DNA from 2 places in the Neomoorella humiferrea genome. Region 2 is predicted to be linked to the other one. Evidence: riboswitches for the same ligand, from Rfam matches in the RefSeq annotation. Region 2 holds a riboswitch; the other holds the start of a gene.
What was found. A riboswitch is a leader RNA that binds a small molecule or an ion and turns the genes downstream of it on or off. The one in region 2 is predicted to bind S-adenosylmethionine.
Positions count from the first base shown of each region.

Region 1: another riboswitch for S-adenosylmethionine. It lies ahead of MHFGQ_RS06445 (phosphate ABC transporter ATP-binding protein); the one in region 2 lies ahead of MHFGQ_RS07225 (homocysteine synthase).

Region 1 covers NZ_CP136419.1:1,234,938-1,246,050, reverse strand. The annotation lists gene pduL (phosphate propanoyltransferase) at 1-368, shown strand, start outside; gene MHFGQ_RS06490 (hypothetical protein) at 502-699, shown strand; gene MHFGQ_RS06485 (IclR family transcriptional regulator) at 849-1,652, shown strand; gene MHFGQ_RS06480 (glutamate synthase-related protein) at 1,882-3,522, shown strand; gene MHFGQ_RS06475 (IclR family transcriptional regulator) at 3,580-4,362, shown strand; gene MHFGQ_RS06470 (hypothetical protein) at 4,459-4,785, shown strand; gene MHFGQ_RS06465 (class I SAM-dependent methyltransferase) at 4,898-5,590, shown strand; gene MHFGQ_RS06460 (GntR family transcriptional regulator) at 5,770-6,144, shown strand; gene MHFGQ_RS06455 (ABC transporter ATP-binding protein) at 6,141-6,842, shown strand; gene MHFGQ_RS06450 (hypothetical protein) at 6,829-7,641, shown strand; SAM riboswitch class I at 7,923-8,026, shown strand; gene MHFGQ_RS06445 (phosphate ABC transporter ATP-binding protein) at 8,169-8,924, shown strand; gene MHFGQ_RS06440 (ABC transporter permease) at 8,927-9,721, shown strand; tRNA gene MHFGQ_RS06435 (tRNA-Arg) at 9,843-9,919, shown strand; tRNA gene MHFGQ_RS06430 (tRNA-Lys) at 9,925-10,000, shown strand; gene MHFGQ_RS06425 (hypothetical protein) at 10,136-10,264, shown strand; gene MHFGQ_RS06420 (DUF3786 domain-containing protein) at 10,324-10,941, shown strand; gene MHFGQ_RS06415 (quinate 5-dehydrogenase) at 10,995-11,113, shown strand, end outside.
Region 2 covers NZ_CP136419.1:1,393,100-1,404,212, reverse strand. The annotation lists gene MHFGQ_RS07260 (DUF512 domain-containing protein) at 1-831, shown strand, start outside; gene der (ribosome biogenesis GTPase Der) at 816-2,129, shown strand; gene plsY (glycerol-3-phosphate 1-O-acyltransferase PlsY) at 2,151-2,735, shown strand; gene MHFGQ_RS07245 (NAD(P)H-dependent glycerol-3-phosphate dehydrogenase) at 2,736-3,749, shown strand; gene spoIVA (stage IV sporulation protein A) at 3,922-5,400, shown strand; gene MHFGQ_RS07235 (N-acyl-D-amino-acid deacylase family protein) at 5,390-7,003, opposite strand; gene MHFGQ_RS07230 (FadR/GntR family transcriptional regulator) at 7,166-7,909, shown strand; SAM riboswitch class I at 7,990-8,103, shown strand; gene MHFGQ_RS07225 (homocysteine synthase) at 8,194-9,477, shown strand; gene metX (homoserine O-acetyltransferase MetX) at 9,480-10,595, shown strand; gene MHFGQ_RS07215 (homoserine dehydrogenase) at 10,657-11,113, shown strand, end outside.

The DNA.
Region 1 (11,113 bases), 160 kb from region 2:
CTTTTAAACTGGGGGTCAATCCACCAGTACGCGATTCTGGCGACCATCATAATTCCCCAGGATGCGTCCTTATCGGACCGGCGGGAGTAGTAACCCTGACGCAGGGCGTTATCATCGCCCTCCGTCATATTCACATGCCCACCAATGAGGCGAGACGTTACGGTTTGAAGGATAAGGATAGGGTAAATGTGCAGGTAGGAGGAGAAAGGGGACTCATCTTCCAAAATGTCCTTGTCCGGGTTCATCCCAATTATCGCTTGGAGTTTCATGTAGATACTGATGAGGCTAACGCCTGCCTGCTGAACAACGAGGATATTGTTCAGGTGCTAGACCCCGCCGGGGAAAGGGCCCTTAGTATGGTAGGTTAGTAGTTTAAAAAGATTAACCATCAAGCTCCTTAAGAGGAGCTTTTTTATTTTTATTTTTACCGCCTATTATTTCCACCAGCAGGAACTCAGCAGGAACATAGCGTAATAATAAATTGAGGAGGTTCGGTCAAATATGAAGATACCAGTTTGTGACCGCTGTAAAGCCAAAGATGTTGAAGGTATTATCTGCCACCATTGTGATACAGCCTATTGCTATGACTGTTTGGAAATAAATCCCCCGGACATGCGCATTTGCCCTACATGCGGGCAATTTCTCTGTAACGAATGTTACGAGGGTATGATTAATTGCGACCTCGTCCACCGCAAATAACCCGCCGTAGCGGGTTTTTATTTTTCCCTTGACATGTCTCCCTGAAGCGAACTAAAATTAAAACATAATGAAAATCTTTTTCATCATTTAAAAAAGGTTTTAGAATTTCCCATATTAACCTTATATACCCTTTAAAGGAGATATTTACTATGGCCAGAGAAAAAAACAATAGTGAAGAAAGCAAGACCGTCCAGGCGGTAGAAAGGGCTTTGGCCATTATGGATGCCCTGGCCGAAGCCGGTGTACCTATGGCCATCAGCGACTTAGCAGATAAAGTCCAATTAAACATTAGTACTGTCCACCGTTTGCTGAGCACCCTTATCGTCAAGGGTTATATTGAGCAAGAGCCTGAAACAAGCCGTTATAAACTGGGCTTAAAACTCTTTGCCATGGGGAAAACAGCCCTTTATGCCCAAGACCTGCAAACCATTGGACGCCCCTTCCTGGAAGAACTGGTAAGGCGCTGTAATGAAACAGCCAATCTGGCCATCCTCGACGGCAGGGATGTCGTTTATATCGACCAAGTTGAATCAAACAATATTGTAATTGTTCGTATGTTTGCCAGGGTCGGTAGCCGGGGACCGGCCCATGCCACCGGTTCTGGCAAAATGCTTCTTAGTTCTTTAAGTGACGAAGAGCTTGATAAACTCTTTAACGGTGTCCAATTAGAACAATATACAAGTGAAACAATTACTGATGTGGCTATCCTGAAAAAGGAACTACAGCGTATCCGGCGCCAGGGTTATGCTATTGATCTGGGGGAAAGGGATGAAAATGTCCGCTGTGTTGCTGCGCCTATCCGTAACCATGAGGGTAAAGTGGTAGCCGCCATCAGTGTCTCCGGACCTGATACAAGGATTACGAACTATTATTTAAATAACGAGCTGGTAGACATTGTTCTTAGTGTCGCTCGGGAAATGTCTAAACGGTTGGGGTATATGGGTAATGATTAAATATAATGAAATTCGGTTTCATGGATTAAATATATTTTAGCTTATAGTTATTAATGTATACAGAATCCAGAGTACTTCTTTTTTTCATATAGTGAAAGAACCTTTCGTTGACAAGCATAATTTCCCCTACTAAAATTAATTCCGGAGGCTGCGAAAGCGACTTTCACCGTATGATACTTAGCATCAGAACGGTGGAAGCAAAATCAATTGAAAGTGGGGGACAAAAATAATGATTCAGTGGCCCAAACAGAATGATGTTCTCGGAACCGTCAATCGCGGTAATCCAGCAGAATCCGGTTTATGTACATTATGCCGGGCCGATTGCCAAGGAAAATGCGAAACCTGGATGTCGAGTATTGTCGGGCGTAAGCTCCTCTATCCCCGGGATTTCGGTGTCGTTACAGCCGGAAGCTCGAACACCACCCATATTGGTATATCTTACAACTCCTTAAGGATTATGGGATACAACTACGGCGCCTCCGGGCTAACAAATGGCCTCTCCAACAGTGCCGACGATTGTATTTTCCCCAATGTAAACTTGGAAACTGAATTTGGAAGTGAAGTGAAAACCAAAGTCAGGGTTCCAATTATGACGGGAGCCCTGGGTTCAACGTTTATCGCCGCCAAATACTGGGACTCCTTCTCTATTGGCGCTGCCTTGGTAGGCATACCCATCGTTGTTGGCGAAAATGTAGTTGGTATTGATAAGGAAGCCGTTATTGAAAATGGCAGGATTATTAAAGCACCTGAATTGGATCGGCGTATCCAGACCTATTTGAAATATTATGATGGGTATGGTGCCATCATTGTTCAGATGAACGTAGAAGACACCCGCAACGGCGTTGCCGAATATGTCATCGAGAAGTACGGCGATAAAGTTATCCTGGAGCTGAAGTGGGGTCAAGGCGCCAAGGATATTGGCGGTGAAATTCAGGTTACCGATCTCGACTATGCCATTTTCTTAAAAAACAGGGGCTATGTAGTCGATCCCGATCCAACCATTCCTGAAGTACAAGAAGCCTTTAAGAGCGGAGCCCTCAAATCATTTGCCCGCCACAGCCGCCTGGGTTATACTGACCTCAACAGCTATGAACAGATCAGAGAAAACTTTATGAAAGCCATTGAGTACCTCCGTGGTTTGGGCTACAAGCGGATTACTTTGAAGACCGGTTCCTACGGTATGGAAGCCCTTGCTATGGCCATCAAACTCGCCACGGATGCGAAACTTGATTTGCTTACCGTAGACGGCTCGGGTGGCGGTACCGGCATGAGCCCGTGGAACATGATGGAAACTTGGGGCGTGCCGTCCATTCTCCTTCATGCCAAAGCCTATGAATATGCCAGCCTTTTAGCCGCAAGGGGTTATAAAGTTGTAGATATGGCCTTTGCCGGCGGTTTGGCAAGGGAAGACCACATCTTCAAAGCACTGGCTCTAGGGGCCCCCTACGTCAAACTTGTATGTATGGGTCGTGCTTTGATGATTCCCGGTTTTGTCGGGTCCAACATTGAAGGCGTACTCCATCCTGAGAGACGCGCCAAAGTCAACGGCAATTGGGATAGCCTACCCAAAACTGTAGCCGAAATAGGCACTAAAGCCGAAGAGATCTTTGCCGGTTACTATGACGTTCAGAAGAAAGTCGGCGCCGAAGAGATGAAAAATATACCTTACGGTGCCATTGCTTTCTGGACCTTTGCCGATAAACTGGCGGCAGGATTGCAACAATTAATGGCAGGAGCCCGCAAATTCTCCCTGAACCAAATCAGCAGGAATGATATTGCTTCCGCCAACCGCGAAACCGAGGCTGAAACCGGTATTCCCTTTATTACCGATATCCAGGACGAATTTGCCCGGAAAATCTTGCTAAGTTAACTACTTTAATTAGAGATTTAAGCGGAGATCGAACTTTAAATTGGGGGGTGCGGACCGGTGACCAAGGTTAATAAAACAAAGGGCGTCCAGGCCGTTGACCGTGCCTTAGCCATCTTGGAAACCCTGGCCCGGGAAGGCTCCCCCATGATGCTTTCGGCCATCAGTGCAGAACTCCGGCTGAATATAAGTACTGTCCACAGGTTGTTAAATGCCCTTGCGGCCCATGGTCTGGTTGAGCAGGAACCTTACCAGGGCCGTTACCGCTTGGGAATCCGGGCCTTTGAGATTGGCAACCGCGCCCTTTACAGCCTGGACATCCGGGCCATAGCCAGGCCGGCACTACATCAGCTGGTAGATGATTTTAATGAAACAGCAAACTTGGCAATCCTGGATAAGTATGAAGTCGTCTATATCGATCAGGTCGAGTCCAGTAATATCATAAAGATGCTGGCCCGGCCCGGCACACGTGCACCCGCATATTGTACCGGTGCCGGAAAAGTCCTCCTGGCCTATTTAAGTGAAAAACAATTGAATATATTTCTTAATGAAGTTCCCCTTTATCCTTATACGGCCACAACCATAATCGACCCTGTACATTTACGAGAAGAGTTACAGCAAATTCGTCGCCAGGGTTTTGCCCTGGATCATGGTGAAAGGGAGGAAGGGGTTCGTTGCGTTGCCGCACCTGTATTTAACCATGAAAATAGGGTGATAGCAGCGGTAAGTGTTGCAGGCCCGGCCAACCGGATGCCTCCGGATATGATGGCAGGTAAACTGGCAACTGCTGTTGTTCAAGTTGCCCTCCAAATCGGCCGGCATTTAGGATATCAACATCGATAAACTAAAATTAGAGTTTAGCGGAGTGGTATTTTATAAGCTAAATTGGGTAATACTAACATCAAACCTAAAATTCTCTACAGGAGGGTTTGATGTTTAGTGGAAATTTATCGTGCCCGTCGATTTAACCGTAATGCCAAAGGTGACTTAAGCGTTTCCAGTAACGGTATACGTCTTCGCGGTGCGGCATTCCAGCATTTGCGCGGCAGTCAATACATTATGATTGGCGTTGATGGTAAGAAGTTAATCTTAAAGAAGAGCGAGGACCCGTCTAATTTAAAATTAAGGCTCGCCGCCCATGGTAAAATCGGGGAAATAGGAGGCAAACACCTGACCCAGTGGCTGCTGGAACGTGGTTTCCAAAAAGGCCAATACCAAGTTCAACTAGAAGCCGATCAAGTTATTGTTACTCAAGAACCGGCTTAATGCCAGCTCTGTAAGGACCCGCAAGGGTCTTTTTTTATGAACCCAAAAGGAAAATAGCCTTTAATGACGAATACGGTATACCATAAAATAAATAAGGAAAGGGGAGACGGTCATGACGGAAATTTTTGATCATAAAGCCAATGATTATGACGACTGGTACAAGCGTCCCCTGGGAGCCCTGGTGGACCGCGTGGAAAAAGAGCCTGTATATGCTTATTTAGAACCCCATGCTGGTGAACATATTCTCGATGTGGGTTGTGGTACCGGGAACTTTTCTTTAGAACTGGCACGGCTGGGGGTAAAGGTAACCGGTATAGACATTTCCGAACCCATGCTGGCCACGGCGCGGCGCAAGGCCGCTGCAGCCGGGCTGGAAATCGAATTTCTCCATGCCGATGCTATGAATCTACCCTTTGCCGATAACACCTTTGATAAGATAGTTTCGGTTACGGCCCTGGAATTTGCGCCGGATTTAAAGGCCGCCCTGGCGGAGGGTTACCGCGTGCTAAAGCCCGGGGGAAGGATGGTCATCGGCCTCATCGGCGGTAACAGCCTCTGGAGCCGCCATTATGAAGCCCGGGCCGCCCGGGAGCCAGACAGCCTCTTCCGGTATGCAAAATTTTATACCCTGCCTGAACTCCTGGCTGCCATGCCCGGTAAAAACGTTAAGGGTAAAGCCGTTCTCTTCTTCGGTCCCGACTTTGATGGCACAAAAGTAGAAGAGGCCCTGGCTATTGAAGCTGCCGCCGCTAAAGAAGGCCGTACCGATGGAGGGTTTATTGTGGCGGTGAGTTATAAAGACTAAAGAGGACAGGCAGTGATCATCAAAGTATTACCCCTTCTAGAATACTTCCACGGAGGGGTTATTTTTTTTGTCCTTTCGGAGTTATTTAACCTTGACACCTTTCCCGATCTGGGTTAGAATAATAGTGCACTAATGTATTAATGCACTTTTTCTATCTACATTGAAAGGTGAGGAGGCCGATGCAATTTGATAATTCCCGTCCCATTTACCTGCAGATTATTGAATCTATCAAGAAACAATTAGCCCGGGGCGAACTCCAGCCAGGCCAGAAGCTCCCCTCCCAGCGGGAAATGGCCGCGGAACTGCAGGTCAATCCCAACACCGTCCAGCGGGCCTACAGGGAGATGGAGACCATGGGCCTCTTGGAAACCCTCCGCGGCCAGGGAACATTTATATCCAACCGGCCCGGGCTGCTGCCGGAGATCAAGGCCGAACTGGCCGGTGGCATCCTCAACCGCTTTATCGTCGAAATGCGCTCCCTGGGTTTAAACGCCAGGGAGATTCTCAGTCTGGTGCACCAGGCGTTGGAACAGGAAGAGGAGGGTAAAAGATGATTGTATTTGAACGGGTAACTAAAACCTTCGGCTCCACCCGGGCCCTGGATGAATTTACCTTGGAGATTGCCGGCGGCAAGATCACCGGTCTCTTCGGGCCTAACGGCGCCGGCAAATCGACCTGCCTGAAGATGATAGCCGGCCTCACCCGCCCGGACGCCGGCCGGGTCCTCATTGACGGGGAGGCGCCGGGTATGACCACTAAAAGCATGATAGCCTACCTGCCGGAAATCGATTACCTGTACCCCTGGATGACTATCAATGACGCCGTCAGCTTCTTTGCCGGTTTCTATGAGGACTGGGACGGGGCCAAATACCAGGACCTGTTATCTTTCCTGCAACTGGAACCATCGATGATGATCAGTAAAATTTCCAAGGGGATGCGGGCCAAGGTGAAATTGCTCCTGACCTTTTCCCGGCGGGCCAGGTACGTCCTGCTGGATGAACCTCTCTCGGGCATCGATATTTTGACCCGTGATGCAATCATCCGCACCATCGTCAAGGACTACAGTACCGGCGAGCAGACCATCATCCTTTCCACCCACGAGATCCAGGAGGTTGAAGGGTTGGTGGAGGATGTAGTCTTTATTGACCGGGGGCGCGTTAAGCTGGCCGGTACGGCCGAGAATTTGCGCCAGCTGGAAGGCCGGTCCCTGGCGGCCATTATGAAGGAGGTTTTCCGCCATGGCAACGACTAATATCAGTGGCTGGCAGAAGCTGGGCCGCCTTTACCGCAAGGAACTGCGGGATTTGCGCCTGGAAAGTATGGTGGTGCTGGGGCTTATCCTGCTCTGGAATCTTTTCCTGTATTACAAAGCCGGCACGGCGACTTGGCCTCCAGGCACCCATCTGGTTTTCAGTTTAATGATGCTTGTTATAACTGGATTTTTGCCCCTTATAGAGTCCTTCAAAATCTGGGGGGATGAGTGGAAGAACAATACCGTTTACCTGCTGTTATCCCTGCCGGTGAACGGGCAACAGGTTGTCCTGGCCAAGCTCCTGGCAGTACTCACCCAGTTTATTCTTTTAAGCCTGGCAGCCCTCCTGGCCACAGGTGCTTTATTTAAGGCGACAGTATTAGACGCATATTTTGTGATGATAAATAATGAGATCTGGCAACTTATCCGGCAATACCGCCTTATCCTGGCGATAATCACCGTAAACGGGATACTTGAACTGGCCAACGTTGTCCTTCTCGCCTTCCTGGGCAGCCTTCTGGGCCAGTCGGTGCGGAAATTCTCCGGATGGTTAGCTGGAGCCTTTTTCTTGGCTGGTATGTACGTGTCAGGCAAGCTGGCCACCTGGCTGGCAAAAGTTTTGAATTACCTGCCCTGGCCGGCTATCAATATCCGCCTGCCCCTTAACTTTCACTCCCTGAGTATCTCTGCCAGTCCCGGTGAGATATCTATCTACGCTGGAACGGCGGCCCTGCTGCTGGTAACCATTCTACTTTTTATCACTACAGTGCTCTTTTACAACCGCCGGGTGGAACTGTAACGCTAGGCATAAAGAGGGGGCCCGGAGGCTGGAACTTAGCGATCGAAAATATCTTCTGAGCTGGCTCAAACCGCTCCATAGTAAAGTATTTATACCGCCATTTTCATCCTGCGATAGTACCACATGCTTGACGCTAACGTCTACCCTGCAGCTTATTAAGGCGGGCAGGTCTCCCGGCACTTTCAGCGTGAGATGGAGAGATGGCTCGCGCCGAAGATATCTTGACGCCACCGTTCAGGAAGTGGTATTAATTTAATTAGATAAACCGCCAAACGTCCCATGGCTTATCGCGCGAGGTGGAGGGAGTGCCCCGATGAAACCCGGCAACCCCGGCATTTAACCGGAAGGTGCCAGGTGCTGCAGGAAACATCTGGGAAGATAAGTTGGCCCTTATCCAACCTCTTCTTAATCCGGGAAGGGGTTTTTATTTTACGCCTGGTGAGGCGGATATCACCAAATATAATTATTATCGGGGATAATTTTTGCCCGGGACTAAGGGGGAGCGGTCCCCAGGGAAGGGAGTATATATGGGGGAAGCAAAATTTGAGCTAAATGAGGTAACCCTGAAGCGTCCCGGCCGTAATACCGCCGGGGACGTAACGACTGTCATTATCCTGCACAGGATAACTACATCCTTTCTTAAAGGGAAAATCACCGCTGTTCTCGGGCCCTCCGGTTCCGGTAAATCCAGCCTGCTCAGGCTTCTAAACCGCTTGGAGGATCCGGCTGCCGGCCGTATTACCCTGGATGGCCAGGACTTAAAGAGCCTCAATATATTTACCCTGCGCCGGCGGGTGGGAATGGTCTGGCAGCTGCCCACACTCTTTCCCGGCACGGTGCTGGAGAACATCAGCTACGGTCCTCGCCTGCGGGGCATCTCGCTGTCCCGGGCCAGGGCCGAGGAATTAATCCAGATGGTGGGCCTGGGAACAGAATTCCTGAACCGCCGGGCCGACAGTCTTTCCATCGGCCAGCAGCAGCGGGTTTCCCTGGCCCGGACCCTCGCCAACGAACCGGAGGTTTTGCTTCTTGACGAGCCGACGTCGGCCCTCGACCCCACAGCGGCGGCCAACATTCTGCACCTGATGGCCGATCTAAAAACTCGCCTGGGACTGACCATCATCTTCGTTACCCACCTTCTGGACCAGGCTCGCCAGGTTGCCGACGAAGTCCTTTTTCTCCATCACGGCGAAGTAGTCGAGGCAGCTCCGGCCCAGCAGTTTTTTACTGCCCCGCAAGACCCCCGCAGCAGGCTTTTCCTGTCCGGGCAGTTGGAGGGATAAGGATGCAGTATATCAATATCGGCTACGGCGATCTCCTCCTAGCCCTGATCCTTGTAGGAATCACCCTGGCCGTTTCCTTGTGGCAGCGTCTGGACCTCCACGGGGATCTATTTATCGGTACCCTGAGGACTTTTGTCCAGCTCACGGCCGTCGGTTACCTTTTGCAGGTGATCTTTAACCTTAACCGCTGGTACCTGGTGATACTGGCCTTAGGTATCATGTTACTGGTGGCTGCCGCCAACGCCTACCGTCGGCAACAGGAGCGCTGGCCGGGCTTATTTTTCATTATGCTCCTGGCCATCGCTCTGGGCGGGATTGTAACCCTGGCCATTGTCATCGGCATTGTTTTAAAGGTAAAACCATGGTATCAGCCCCAGTATATTATCCCTATCGCCGGGATGATTGTGGGCAACGCCATGATCGGTGCCGCTCTGGCCATCAACCGCCTGACGGGGGAAATCAAGGCCCACCGGGGGGAAATCGAGGCGGCCCTGTCCCTGGGGGCGACTGCTTACCTGGCGGTCCTGCCATACCTGCGTTCGGCCCTGCGGGCGGCCATGTTACCGACCATCAGTACCATGATGACGGTGGGCATCGTCCAGTTGCCGGGAATGATGAGTGGCCAGATCATTGCCGGGGCCAGCCCGGCGGCAGCCGTCAGGTATCAGGTGGTCGTCACCTATATGGTGGCCGCCGCCACGGCCCTGACTACCATTACCGCCACCCTGCTGGCCTACCGCTATTACTTTACGCCCAACCACCAGCTAAAACCACCGGTGCAGAATAACAAAATTTAAAAGCCAGATTAAAGGTACGCCGCCAGGAGGCCGGTGTCATTGCGGTTATATTTCAACCTGAGATAATGTACTTATTGACTTTCACGGCAATCTATACTATAATATCACTTGCAGTTGTTGAGCGCCCGTAGCTCAGGTGGATAGAGTAACGGAATCCGAGTCCGGAGGCCGCAGGTTCGAATCCTGCCGGGCGCGCCATATTTGCGCCAGTAGCTCAGTTGGTAGAGCAGCTGACTCTTAATCAGCGGGTCGTGGGTTCGAAGCCTACCTGGCGCACCATGTGTTGAGGTACCCTTTAAAATATGAAGGGTACCTTTTATCTTAAATTGCATAAATAACCCCTTGCATTTTCCTCGTTGAAGTGTTATCCTGAATTTAGAATGATGTATACAAAATACCCGAGGGGGCGGGGGTATGGATTATTTGCTCACCTGGATCAGCGGGGAAGAGGTAGATTATCGTTTCGTGAGTGCAGAAGAACTAGAAACTGTCTTGTCTTTAGAAAAAGAAAAGCACAATTTTATCGTTATTCCGTTACATTAGCCAACCGGCCGGTAGCAACCGGCTTTTTTATTACGTTAAGGGCGAAGGGGTGCAGGAAAATGTCCCTTCCTTATAACCTTGAAGTTACCCTAAATCTAGCGCAGAAGAAATGGGCGATGGTCGCTCCTGAAAAAATAGCTTTTTCTAAAGGAGCTGTCTGGGAAGAAAAGAAAAAGGCATTGTTGCTACCTTCGTTAAATGATTCTTTTTACATTTATCACCCGGATGGTGCTGTTACGTATAAAAATAATACTTCCGTTGAACCGCGTTTAAATGTTTTAATCCTTCATTATCTTTTAGGACCGGAGATCTCTCTAAAAGGGGAATGGATTTCCTTCAAAGAGTTACCCGGCGGTCCTCTTTATCAGCAACCCTTTTATGGGCGGGCTGTCTTTCCCCTTATCCGTAGTTTTGGACAAAATCCAGCACTGCTTGTTAAAGCCGGCATCTCCCTGGGAGGAATACCTATAAATCACGGTACGGCCACTGTTGAACTCTACCCTTTTCCCAAACTACCGGTCAGACTTGTCGTGTGGGCCGGAGATGAAGAAATCCCACCTGGGGGAACTATACTTTTCGATATCTCCGCCACAGAGCTTATGGCAACCGAAGATTATGCCGTACTTGCCGAATATCTTGTCAGGCGCTTGCAAAAACAGGCAGGGGAGTCGAATTAACCATAAAACACGTAGTCAGCGTTAGTTTAGGAAGCGCTAAAAGAAACTATCAGTTGAAATTGAATTGCGGCCGGGAAACAATACTGCTCGAACGACGCGGTTGTAATGGCTGTATTGATACTGCCGCACGCTTTCTTCGGGAACTTGATGGCCGGGTGGATGCCCTGGGTTT
Region 2 (11,113 bases):
AGGCTAGCGGCAGCGGGAATTGTGATGCACACTCAGATCGTCCTCTGTCCAGGCCTTAACGACGGCCCGGAGCTGGAACGGACGATAAAGGATCTTGGCGGCTTGTTTCCGGCCGTACAGTCCATCGCCGTAGTACCCGTAGGCCTGACTTCGTCGAGGAAACATTTATACCCTTTAAGGCGCGTAACGCCGGAAGAAGCGACGGCGATCATTGACCAGATAGAAGTCTGGCAGGCATCTTTTCGTAGACGTTACGGTTGCGGCCTGGTATACGGCGCCGATGAATTTTATTTACTGGCCGGTCTTCCCCTTCCACCGGCTGCCTACTATGACGAATTTCCCCAGGTAGAAAACGGCGTCGGCCTGACACGTCTTTTTTTAGACGACTTCGACGCCGCCCTTGCCCATGCTGAACCGAGGCCGGACGGGCCGCGGCGGATTGCAATAGCCACCGGCACTCTAGCGGCACCGCTTTTAAAGGAATTGCTTCCTAAAATTAAGGCCAAAGCGGGCGAACTTGAGCTAATGGTGGTCCCCGTAACAAATCATTTTTTTGGCCCGGAGGTTACGGTGGCCGGCCTGTTGACGGGCCGCGATTTGATAGAGGGGTTAAAGGGGACAGTTTCATGGTTACGGGGTAAAGAGGGATGGGTTCTCATCCCCGACGTCATGTTAAAGAGGGAAGCGCTGATTTTTCTCGATGATCTGACGCCGGAAGTTGTGGCAAGGGAACTTGGTGTTAAGGTAGAAGTGGTTCCCACTAACGGAAAAGGGCTGATCGCCGGATGCTGCGGTATTGAAATGGAGGAATCCTTTTGCCCAAACCAGTAGTTGCCATTGTCGGACGCCCCAATGTCGGCAAATCGACGCTTTTTAACCGCATTACCGGAAGCCGGATAGCCATTGTAGAAGATACTCCCGGAGTAACCCGGGATCGTCTTTACCATGATGCCGACTGGCGGGGCTGCTCCTTTACCCTTGTTGATACAGGCGGTATTGCTGTGGGGAACGACGATCCACTGATAGTTCAAGTCAGGCGCCAGGCGGAAGCCGCCGTTGCGGAGGCCGATGTCATTCTCTTCGTCGTCGATGCGAGGAACGGTTTGACCGCCGATGATGAAGAAGTGGCCAATCTTTTACGCCGTTCTGGGCGGCCGGTCATCCTGGTGGCCAACAAAGTCGAAGACTTCCGCGATCCCACCCCCGTCCATGAGTTTTACCGCCTGGGCCTGGGTGATCCCGTACCCATTTCCGCCATTCACGGATTAAATATAGGTGATCTCCTCGACAGGATCGTCGAGCTTTTACCCCGGTTTCATGAGGTAGACGATGGTGAAGCCCTGCGCGTGGCCGTTGTCGGACGCCCCAATGTCGGCAAATCTTCAATAGTAAACCGGCTGCTGGGCGAAGAGCGGGTGATCGTCAGCGATTTACCGGGAACCACCAGAGATGCCATCGATACATATATCCGCCGGGACGAAAAGGAATATGTATTAATCGATACTGCCGGTATGCGGCGTAAGAGTCGTATTGTTAATGCTACGGAACACTACAGCGTTTTACGTACGTTAAAGGCCGTGGAACGGTCCGACGTCGTGCTGTTAATCCTGGATGGCACTGAAGGCGTTACCGAACAGGATAAAAAAATAGCCGGTTATGGTCATGAACTAGGGAAAGCTTCTATAATAGTAGTAAACAAATGGGATCTCGTACCTAAAGATGATAAAACTGTGGTCCGCTATGAGGAAATAATTCGTCGTGAATTGAGCTTTATGACCTATGCACCTATTCTGTTTATTTCGGCTTTAACCGGCCAGAGGGTGGCCCGTATTTTGCCTACCGTTGATGCGGTGGGTGCCGCCGCTGCCCGGCGTGTTGCTACGAGCACTTTAAACGACGTGGTACGGGAAGCCATCATGCTGACGCCTCCGCCTGCCGTCAAAGGTCAAGCGGTGAAAATCTACTATGCCACTCAGGTTAAAGTAAAGCCGCCCACCTTTGTCTTCTTTTGCAATCGTCCGGATGACGTACATTTTTCCTATCAGCGCTATTTAGAAAACCAGCTGCGTCAGGCCTTCGGTTTTGAAGGTACGCCGCTGCGCCTGCTGTTCCGCCAGAGTAAGGGATAAAAATTAAACGGAGGGGAAAATATGTGGCTTCTGGCCTTGGCACTGGCCTATCTTATCGGTTCTATTCCTACGGCTTATGTAGTTGGGCGCTTTGTTTACGGATTTGACATCCGGAAACGCGGCAGCGGCAATGTAGGTGCCACAAATGCCTTGAGAACTATGGGCACTGTCCCCGGCCTAGTTGTACTGGCGGTGGATGCCTTGAAGGGCGTGATTGCCGTTTGGCTCGGTCAGGTTGCAGGCGGTCCATGGCTGGCGGCTGTTACGGCCCTGGCGGCCATTATCGGACACAGCTGGTCGTTGTTTCTTGAATTTCAGGGGGGCAAAGGAGTAGCGACCACGGCAGGAGCGGTGCTGGCTATGGCGCCGGCTGTAGTCCTGTGGGCGGGACTCTTATGGCTTGTCATAGTTGTTTTGTCAAGGTATGTTTCATTAGGCTCAATCATTGCGGCGGCCGTGGCTCCCTTTCTTATGCTTTTTTTCCATCGTCCCTGGCCGTACACCCTTTTTACCTTAGTAGGTGCCGCCTTGATTATTTACCGCCACCGTTCGAATATAAAACGGCTTTTAACGGGCACAGAACATAAACTGGGGGAGCGGAGTTAAGTGGGGGGTACTATAGCAGTCATTGGTGCCGGCAGCTGGGGTACGGCCTTGGCCGTCTTGCTGGCCGGAAAAGGTTTTTCGGTCAATTTGTGGGTCAGGCGAAAGGAAGTAGCCCGCGAACTGGATGCCAAGAGAGAGAATATAGCCTACCTGCCGGGAGTGACACTTCCCGACGGTATCCGCCCGATGGTCGAACTGGCAGAATGCGTTAAAGGTGTGAAATTAGTCGTTTTAGCCGTGCCTTCCCACGTCGTGCGGACGATTGCCCGCCACCTGAACCCCCTTCTGCCCAGGGAGGCAGTTATCGTAAACACAGCTAAAGGACTGGAATTAGATACCCAGAAAAGATTATCAGAAGTCCTTAAAGAGGAAGGTTTTGAACGGATAGCCGTCCTATCAGGCCCGAGCCACGCCGAAGAAGTAGGTCGTGGGCTGCCTACCACCGTAGTGGTAGCCGCGGTTGATAAGAAAGTGGCCGAATACGTTCAGGATATTTTTATGACACCCGCATTTAGGGTTTACACCAATCCCGATATGATAGGGGTGGAATTTGGCGGCGCTTTAAAAAATATAATCGCCCTGGCCACGGGTATTGCCGATGGACTGGGCCTTGGCGACAATGCGCGGGCGGCTTTAATGACGAGGGGAATAGTTGAGATCGCCCGCCTTGGTGTGGCTCTAGGGGGCAGACCCATGACCTTTGCCGGTTTAAGCGGCATCGGCGATTTGATTGTTACCTGTACCAGCATGTACAGCCGCAACCGCCGCGCCGGCATTGAACTCGGTAGGGGCAGACCCCTGGATGAAGTTTTAGCCGGGATGGGTATGGTGGTTGAAGGGGTGCGAACTACGGCGGCGGCCCGAGATTTAGCCCTGCGGCACGGTATTCCCATGCCGATAACTGAAGAAATTTATCAAGTTCTTTATAAAGGCAAACCTCCCCAGGAATGTGTGGGGGCCCTTATGCAGCGTCCCCGGACTAATGAAATGGAGGCCAGTGTATGGCAGATATAAAGCCTGCCCACAGGGGCGGGTTATTTTATTTTCCCCCGGTGCATATATTTGTAAAAGGTTAAACACCCGGGGTATTTTCGGTCATATTCCGGCGGCAAAATCATATAGATGTATTGTTAAAACATACCATCTTTGAACGGGTAAATTAAGGCCTGGGGAGGGAGATTAAGGGGTGGAAAATCGGGATATTTTCCGGGACATAGCCGAACGTACCGGTGGTGATATTTATCTCGGCGTGATGGGCCCGGTACGCAGCGGCAAATCGACTTTTATTACTCAATTTATGGAAAAGCTGGTACTGCCAAATATTAAAAACCCCAATGAACGGGAACGGGCCAGGGACGAACTGCCCCAGAGCGGCGCCGGTCGCATGATTATGACCACCGAACCTAAATTCATCCCCAACGAAGCGGTGGAGATCACCGTTCGTGAGGGCCTGAAGGTGCGGGTGCGGATAGTTGACTGCGTCGGTTATACAGTACCCGGCGCCCTCGGTTACGAGGAGGACGGCGGGCCCAGGATGGTCCGAACGCCGTGGTTTGAAGAGCCCGTACCTTTCCAAGAAGCGGCGGAAACGGGAACGCGTAAAGTAATTACCGATCACGCCACCATAGGTATAGTCGTCACCACAGACGGCAGTATAACTGAAATTTCACGGCAGGATTACGTTGACGCCGAAGAAAGGGTCATTTGGGAACTCAAAGAATTGGGCAAACCCTTTGTCGTCCTTCTCAATTCCCTTCATCCTTTGGCCGAGGAAACGGTGACGCTGGCCGGGGAACTTGAGGCGGCCTATGATGTTCCCGTCCTGCCGGTGGACTGCCTGCATTTAGAGGAAGAGGACATCCTGCACATCATGGAAGAAGCCTTATATGAATTTCCGGTGGCCGAAGTAAACGTCAACCTACCCCGCTGGGTTGATGAACTAGCAGGGGACCACTGGTTACGCCGCCAGCTAGAAAATACCGTCCAGGAAGCCGTGGGCGAGGTGCGTCGCTTGAGGGATATTAACGGGGTTGTGGAGAAGCTCAACAATAACGAATACGTTGCCCGGGCGGCCCTGAGGGATATGGACCTGGGTACGGGTACTGCCCACATTGACCTGACGACGAAAGAAGGTCTTTTCTACCAGGTTTTGCGTGAGGTCAGTGGTCTGGATATCGGCGGGGACCACGACGTCCTACGCTGGATTCGGGAGCTGGCCGGCATTAAAAAGGAATGGGATAAAATCGCCTACGGCATCCAGGAAGTACGCAATACCGGCTACGGCGTCGTTACACCCAGCGAAGAAGAAATGGAACTGGCGGAACCGGAACTTATCAAGCAGGGCGGCCGTTCCGGCGTGCGGTTGAAGGCCACAGCCCCATCTTACCATTTCATCCGCGCCGACATCACCACCGAAGTAACGCCCCTCATCGGAACTGAAAAACAGTGTGAAGACTTGGTGAAATATATTATGGAAGAGTTTGAGGACAATCCCCAGAAAATCTGGCAGACCAATGTTTTCGGCAAGTCTTTAAGCGAATTGGTACGGGAAGGCATCCAGAGCAAGCTCTATCGCATGCCTGAAAGCGCTCAAATAAAGCTTCAGGAAACAATAGAACGCATTGTAAACGACGGCGGCGGCGGGCTAATATGCATTATAATTTAACCGGGGACTGCCCCGGTTTTGTTTTTAAGATAAAACCCGGCAGCTCTCCGCTAAATTGACCGTCCTGGTAGATGACCCGGCCGTTAACGATCACTGCTACAATACCGCTCGGAGGCTGAGCGGGTTTCTCAAAGGTAGCGCGATCACCTACAGTTTCCGGGTCAAAGATTACCAAATCCGCATAATATCCTACTCTAACTTGACCGCGTTCTTTTAGGCCAAACCTGAACGCCGGACGAGAGGTCATTTTGGCCACCGCCTCTTCCAGGGTAAAGAGCCGACGTTCCCGGACATAGCGCCCCAGAACCCGCACAAAGGTACCGTACAGGCGGGGATGGGGACGTTCGCCGGAATATATGCCGTCGCTGCCAACGGTTGTCTGGGGATGCTTTAAGATCATTTCCAGGGTTTCTTCACATCCGTGTTTAGTAGCAATGGTAAGGGAGGCACCCTCCTCCAGCAGGAGATCGAGGAGGGCGTCGGCAGGATGGCATTGCCGCCTATCCCCTATCTCGACCAGATTTAGACCGACGCAATCGGCATTCTTCCTTCCCCCAACGGCGCTGATAATCAAACCTTCATAACCCAAGGATCCCACCATATTATCCCATCCCGGCAGGCCTTCCTGCCAGTTTATTTTTATTTGCCGCCGCATCTCGGGGTTCCTTAAACGGTTTTTTATTTCTCCTTCCCCTCCGGCAACAGCCCAGGGTGGGAGGAGAGAAGAAGCCGTGGTCGAACCGGTGGTGTAGGGGTAAACGTCCCAGGTGACGTCTTGCCCTTTTTCCCTGGCCTCCGCTAGCATGGCCAGGGCTTTGGAGATTTTAGGCCAGTTGCGGGGGCCGCAGGCTTTCAAGTGAGATATATGGACGGGTATGCCTGCCTCACGGCCGATCTCCAGCGATTCTTCAATGGCTTCCAGGACGCCGTCGGATTCGTCACGGATGTGGGTAACGTATATACCGCTGAAGGGTTGAATCACTCGGCATAGGGCGATCAATTCCCCCGTAGAGGCATAGCAGCCAGGGGGATAGAGAAGTCCGCTGGAAAGGCCGGCTGCCCCTTCGGCCATGGCCTGACGGAGGAAAGAGGACATGGCATCCAACTCTGCTTTTTTTGCCCGACGAGGTTCCATACCCATAACCGCAAGGCGTATGGTGCCGTGGCCGACCAGGATAACGCAGTTAACGGCCGTACCTCGGAATGCTAAGAAAGATAGGTACTCCTCCAATCTTCCAGGGCAGAAAGTGTCTGGTATTTTACCTAAAACTGGTGCGGCATAAGAGGCCAGCAAAGGAAGACTGCCCCTATGGCTGGGCACAAGGGACATGCCGCAATTGCCTATAACCTCACAAGTAACACCCTGGGATACCTTGGCCGGATCTTCAGGATACCTCAAAAGCTCAGCGTCGGCATGACTATGGATATCGATAAATCCCGGTGCAACTGCCAGGCCGTCGGCATTAATAACGCGGGCGGCAGGTGTTTTATCTAAAGCACCCACGGCCGTAATTTTCGTTCCCTGAATGCCGACATCGGCCCGAAAGGCCGGGCGACCGGTGCCGTCGACCACCAGCCCGTTTTTTATTAACAGGGAAAACACGGCACCCCTCTCCCGAATATAAAGTTATACTAAAGTAATTCTAATAATATTTATATATAATTACAATAGCAATATAATAGTTTATGGCATTTACGCCTGACGTAAATTATGATAAAATAAAGAGGTAAGACCACTTGTTACTAGATATAGGAGCGATAACCATTGCGTGATTCTTCAAAGAAAAGGCTTTTTCAGCCCATCAATCCCAACCCCAAAAGCGTTTACCACCGTGTCGTGGATGAAATAAAAAAAAGCATTTTTGAAGGACGAATGAAGCCGGGGGATCGCCTGCCGGCCGAGCGGGAATTGGCTGAGATGCTGGGAGTGAGTCGTACTTCCGTAAGGGAAGCCTTAAAAATGTTGGCCGCCGAAGGCCTGGTAAGCATTCGACACGGGCAGGGGGCCTTCATCAGCGAGCAGGATCCCGACGAGTATTTGAAACGTTTTGCCAGCCATCTGCCAGTAAGCAAAGATACGGTACTGCATTTGTTCGAAGTACGTAAAGTCCTCGAGCCCCGAGCAGCCCTCTGGGTGGCGGAGAGGGCGGGGCAAACCGATATAGAAGAATTGGCCGCCATGGTGACTACCACGAGGGAACACCTGGGACACCTGCATAGCGGCCGTCTATCCTTACTTGCCAGTCACGACAGCAATTTTCATTACCGTTTGGCCCAAGCCACGGGAAACACGGTTTTGGTGCGTCTGATGCACAGCATGCTTGATCTTCTGGCCGACAGCCGTTCCAGGAGTCTGGCCATACCCGGTCGCGGCGAGCGCTCGGTTGATGAGCACTATGAGGTGGTAAAGGCTTTGAAGGAGCGTGACGGTCAAGGGGCGGCGGCCGCCATGTTACGACATCTAGAAAACGTTGAAGAACAGATAATAGCCAGCTGGCGCCAGGAATAGATTTAAAAAAGTGCTTGACACATAAAAAAACAGGGTTTATAGTTGATATCAAGCTGGAGCAATTAAATACAGGAACGAAACTCTTATCAAGAGTGGTGGAGGGACGGGCCCGATGAAACCCGGCAACCCGCGTTCCGTTTATCGGGAGCGCAAGGTGCCAATTCCTGCAGGACGCAAGTCCTGAGAGATAAGGGGGGTAAGAAAACTAGTGCCTCTTCCTTATCGGAGAGGCTTTTTTATTCCCCCGCGGCCAGCTAATTTTTAAAGAGAGGGGAATACTTCCTATGTCCAGGCAGTATCGTTTTGCCACCCAGGCCATTCATGCAGGCCAGGAACCCGACCCGGTTACGGGTGCTCAGGCTGTACCTATTTATCAGACTACCTCCTACGTCTTCCGGGATGCCGAACATGCGGCGCGGCTTTTCGCTTTAGAAGAAGAAGGGCATATTTACACGCGGATTACTAATCCTACGACTGAGGTATTTGAAAAACGGATGGCCGCCCTGGAAGGCGGGGTGGGTGCCCTGGCTACTGCTTCCGGTCAGGCGGCAATAACTTTGGCAGTTGCCAATATCGCCAACGCCGGGCAGGAGATCGTGGCTTCCACCAGTCTTTACGGCGGCACCTTCACCCTCTTTAATTACACCTTGCCGAAATTCGGTATTAAAGTCCGTTTCGTCGACAGTACCGATCCGGAAGATTATCGCAAGGCCATTAACGACAACACCCGCGCCATCTACGTAGAAATCCTGGGCAATCCCAAGCTGGACATACCCGACTTGGAAGCCCTGGCGGATATTGCCCATGGGGCAGGTATACCGTTGATTGTCGACAATACCTTCGCTACGCCGTATTTATGCCGGCCTATAGAATTTGGTGCCGACATCGTCGTCCACTCAGCCACCAAGTTTATCGGCGGCCACGGTACATCTATCGGTGGCGTTATTGTGGATTCCGGTAAATTCAACTGGGACAATGGCAAATTTCCCGGACTGGTCGAACCGGATCCCAGCTACCATGGTCTCAGTTATGTAAAGGCTTTTGGAACGGCGGCCTACATTGTCAAGGCCCGCGTTCAGCTTTTACGGGATATGGGGCCGGCCTTAAGTCCCTTTAATGCCTTTCTTTTCCTCCAGGGGCTGGAAACCCTACATTTACGCATGGAGCGCCATGTTCAAAATACCCTTCAAATTGCCCGCTGGTTGTCCGAACATCCGGCCGTGGCCTGGGTAAGTTATCCTGGCCTGCCCAGCCATCCTTCGTATGAACGGGGACGAAAGTACCTGCCGCGGGGTACGGGGGCTATTTTAACCTTTGGCATCAAAGGCGGTAAAGAAGCGGGGAAAAGGTTCATCAATAGCCTGAAGCTTTTCTCCCTCCTCGCCAATGTGGGAGACGCCCGGTCCCTGGTCATTCATCCGGCCAGTACCACCCATCAGCAACTTAGTCCAGAAGAGCAGCTGGCATCGGGAGTAACGGAAGATTTGGTTCGCTTGTCCATCGGCCTGGAAGACGTTGAAGATCTTGTTGCCGATCTGGAACAGGCTTTGAACAGGAGCAGATTATAAGCATGGGCGATGTAGGTATTGTAGCCACCCGGTTTTATGAATGGCCGGGTAAATTACAATTGGAAGGAGGGGCCCACCTGGGCCCCCTCACCATAGCTTATGAAACGTACGGCGAATTAAATGCCTCAGGGGATAACGTTATTCTTGTACTTCACGCCCTGACCGGCAGCGCCCATGTTGCTGGTCGCCATTCTCTGGAAGACCGGTTGCCCGGCTGGTGGGATCCGTTAATTGGACCGGGAAGGGCTTTGGATACCAGGCGGTATTTTGTTGTTTGCGCCAACGTACTCGGCAGCTGCTATGGAACTACGGGGCCGGCGAGCATCAATCCGGATACAGGCAGGCCGTACGCCTTAGATTTTCCCGTGGTTACCATACGGGATATGGTCAGGGTCCAGAAAATACTTTTGGACCATCTCGGCGTAAAACATCTGGTCGCGGCCGTCGGCGGTTCCATGGGAGGCATGCAGGTTCTGGAATGGGGCTTCCTTTATCCAGAAATGGTCAGGGCCATCATTCCCATTGCCGCATGTGGACGCACGACGCCGATGCAGATTGCTTTTAACAACGTCCAAAGGGAAGCCATTTACGCCGACCCTGAATGGCAGGCCGGAAATTATTACGGTACACAGGGACCTCAAAGGGGTCTGGCTTTGGCCCGGAGGATCGGGACAATTACTTATAAAAGCGACATTTCCTGGACCATGAAATTCGGACGCACAATAGTCGATGAAAAAAAATACTTTCACCTTGACGGTCAATTTGAAGTAGAAAGCTATCTATCTTATCAGGGGAGGAAGCTGGTGCAGCGTTTTGACGCCAATGCCTATATATATCTGACCAAGGCCGTTGACCTTCATGACGTCGGCCGAGGCCGCGGCAACTATAATGAAATTTGGTGCAACGTGCCTGTATGTCTGGGAATAGGAATATCCAGCGATTTTCTTTTTCCGCCCCAGCAGGTTAAAGAAATCGTTCAATTAATTAATGCCGCCGGCGGCAGGGCTCTATATAAAGAACTTAAATCACCCTATGGCCATGACGCCTTTCTCATCGAATTTAAACAGCTGGAAGCCATCCTCAAGCCTTTTCTAGATGAAATAAGTCGGCAGGTTTAAAAAGTATTGCCCTGTACCGAAGTATAAGGTAAAATTGAGAAGGTGCAAGGAGCGTGAAGAAGTGTCAGGACCAGTGAATATCGGCCTATTGGGATTAGGGACGGTCGGCAGCGGTGTAGTTCGTCTGCTGCAGCAAAACGGTGCCCTTATTACCCAGAAACTAGGACGTCCCTTAAAAATCAGCCGCGTTCTGGTGCGGGAGCGGAACCGTCCGCGACAGGTCGAAGTCGATCCCGCCTTGCTGACTACTGACGCCGACGGGATAATAAACGATCCCGACATTCATATAATAGTTGAGGTAATGGGCGGAACGGATGCCGCACGGGAATATATCCTCAAGGCGATGGAACGGGGTAAAAGTGTAGTTACGGCCAACAAAGATCTCCTCGCCCTATACGGTAAGGAGCTTTTTGATGCTGCTGCGTCAAACGGAGTAGATCTTTTTTTTGAAGCCAGTGTGGGCGGCGGCATCCCCATTATTCGCCCTTTAAAAGAATGCCTGGCCGGCAATAAAATCC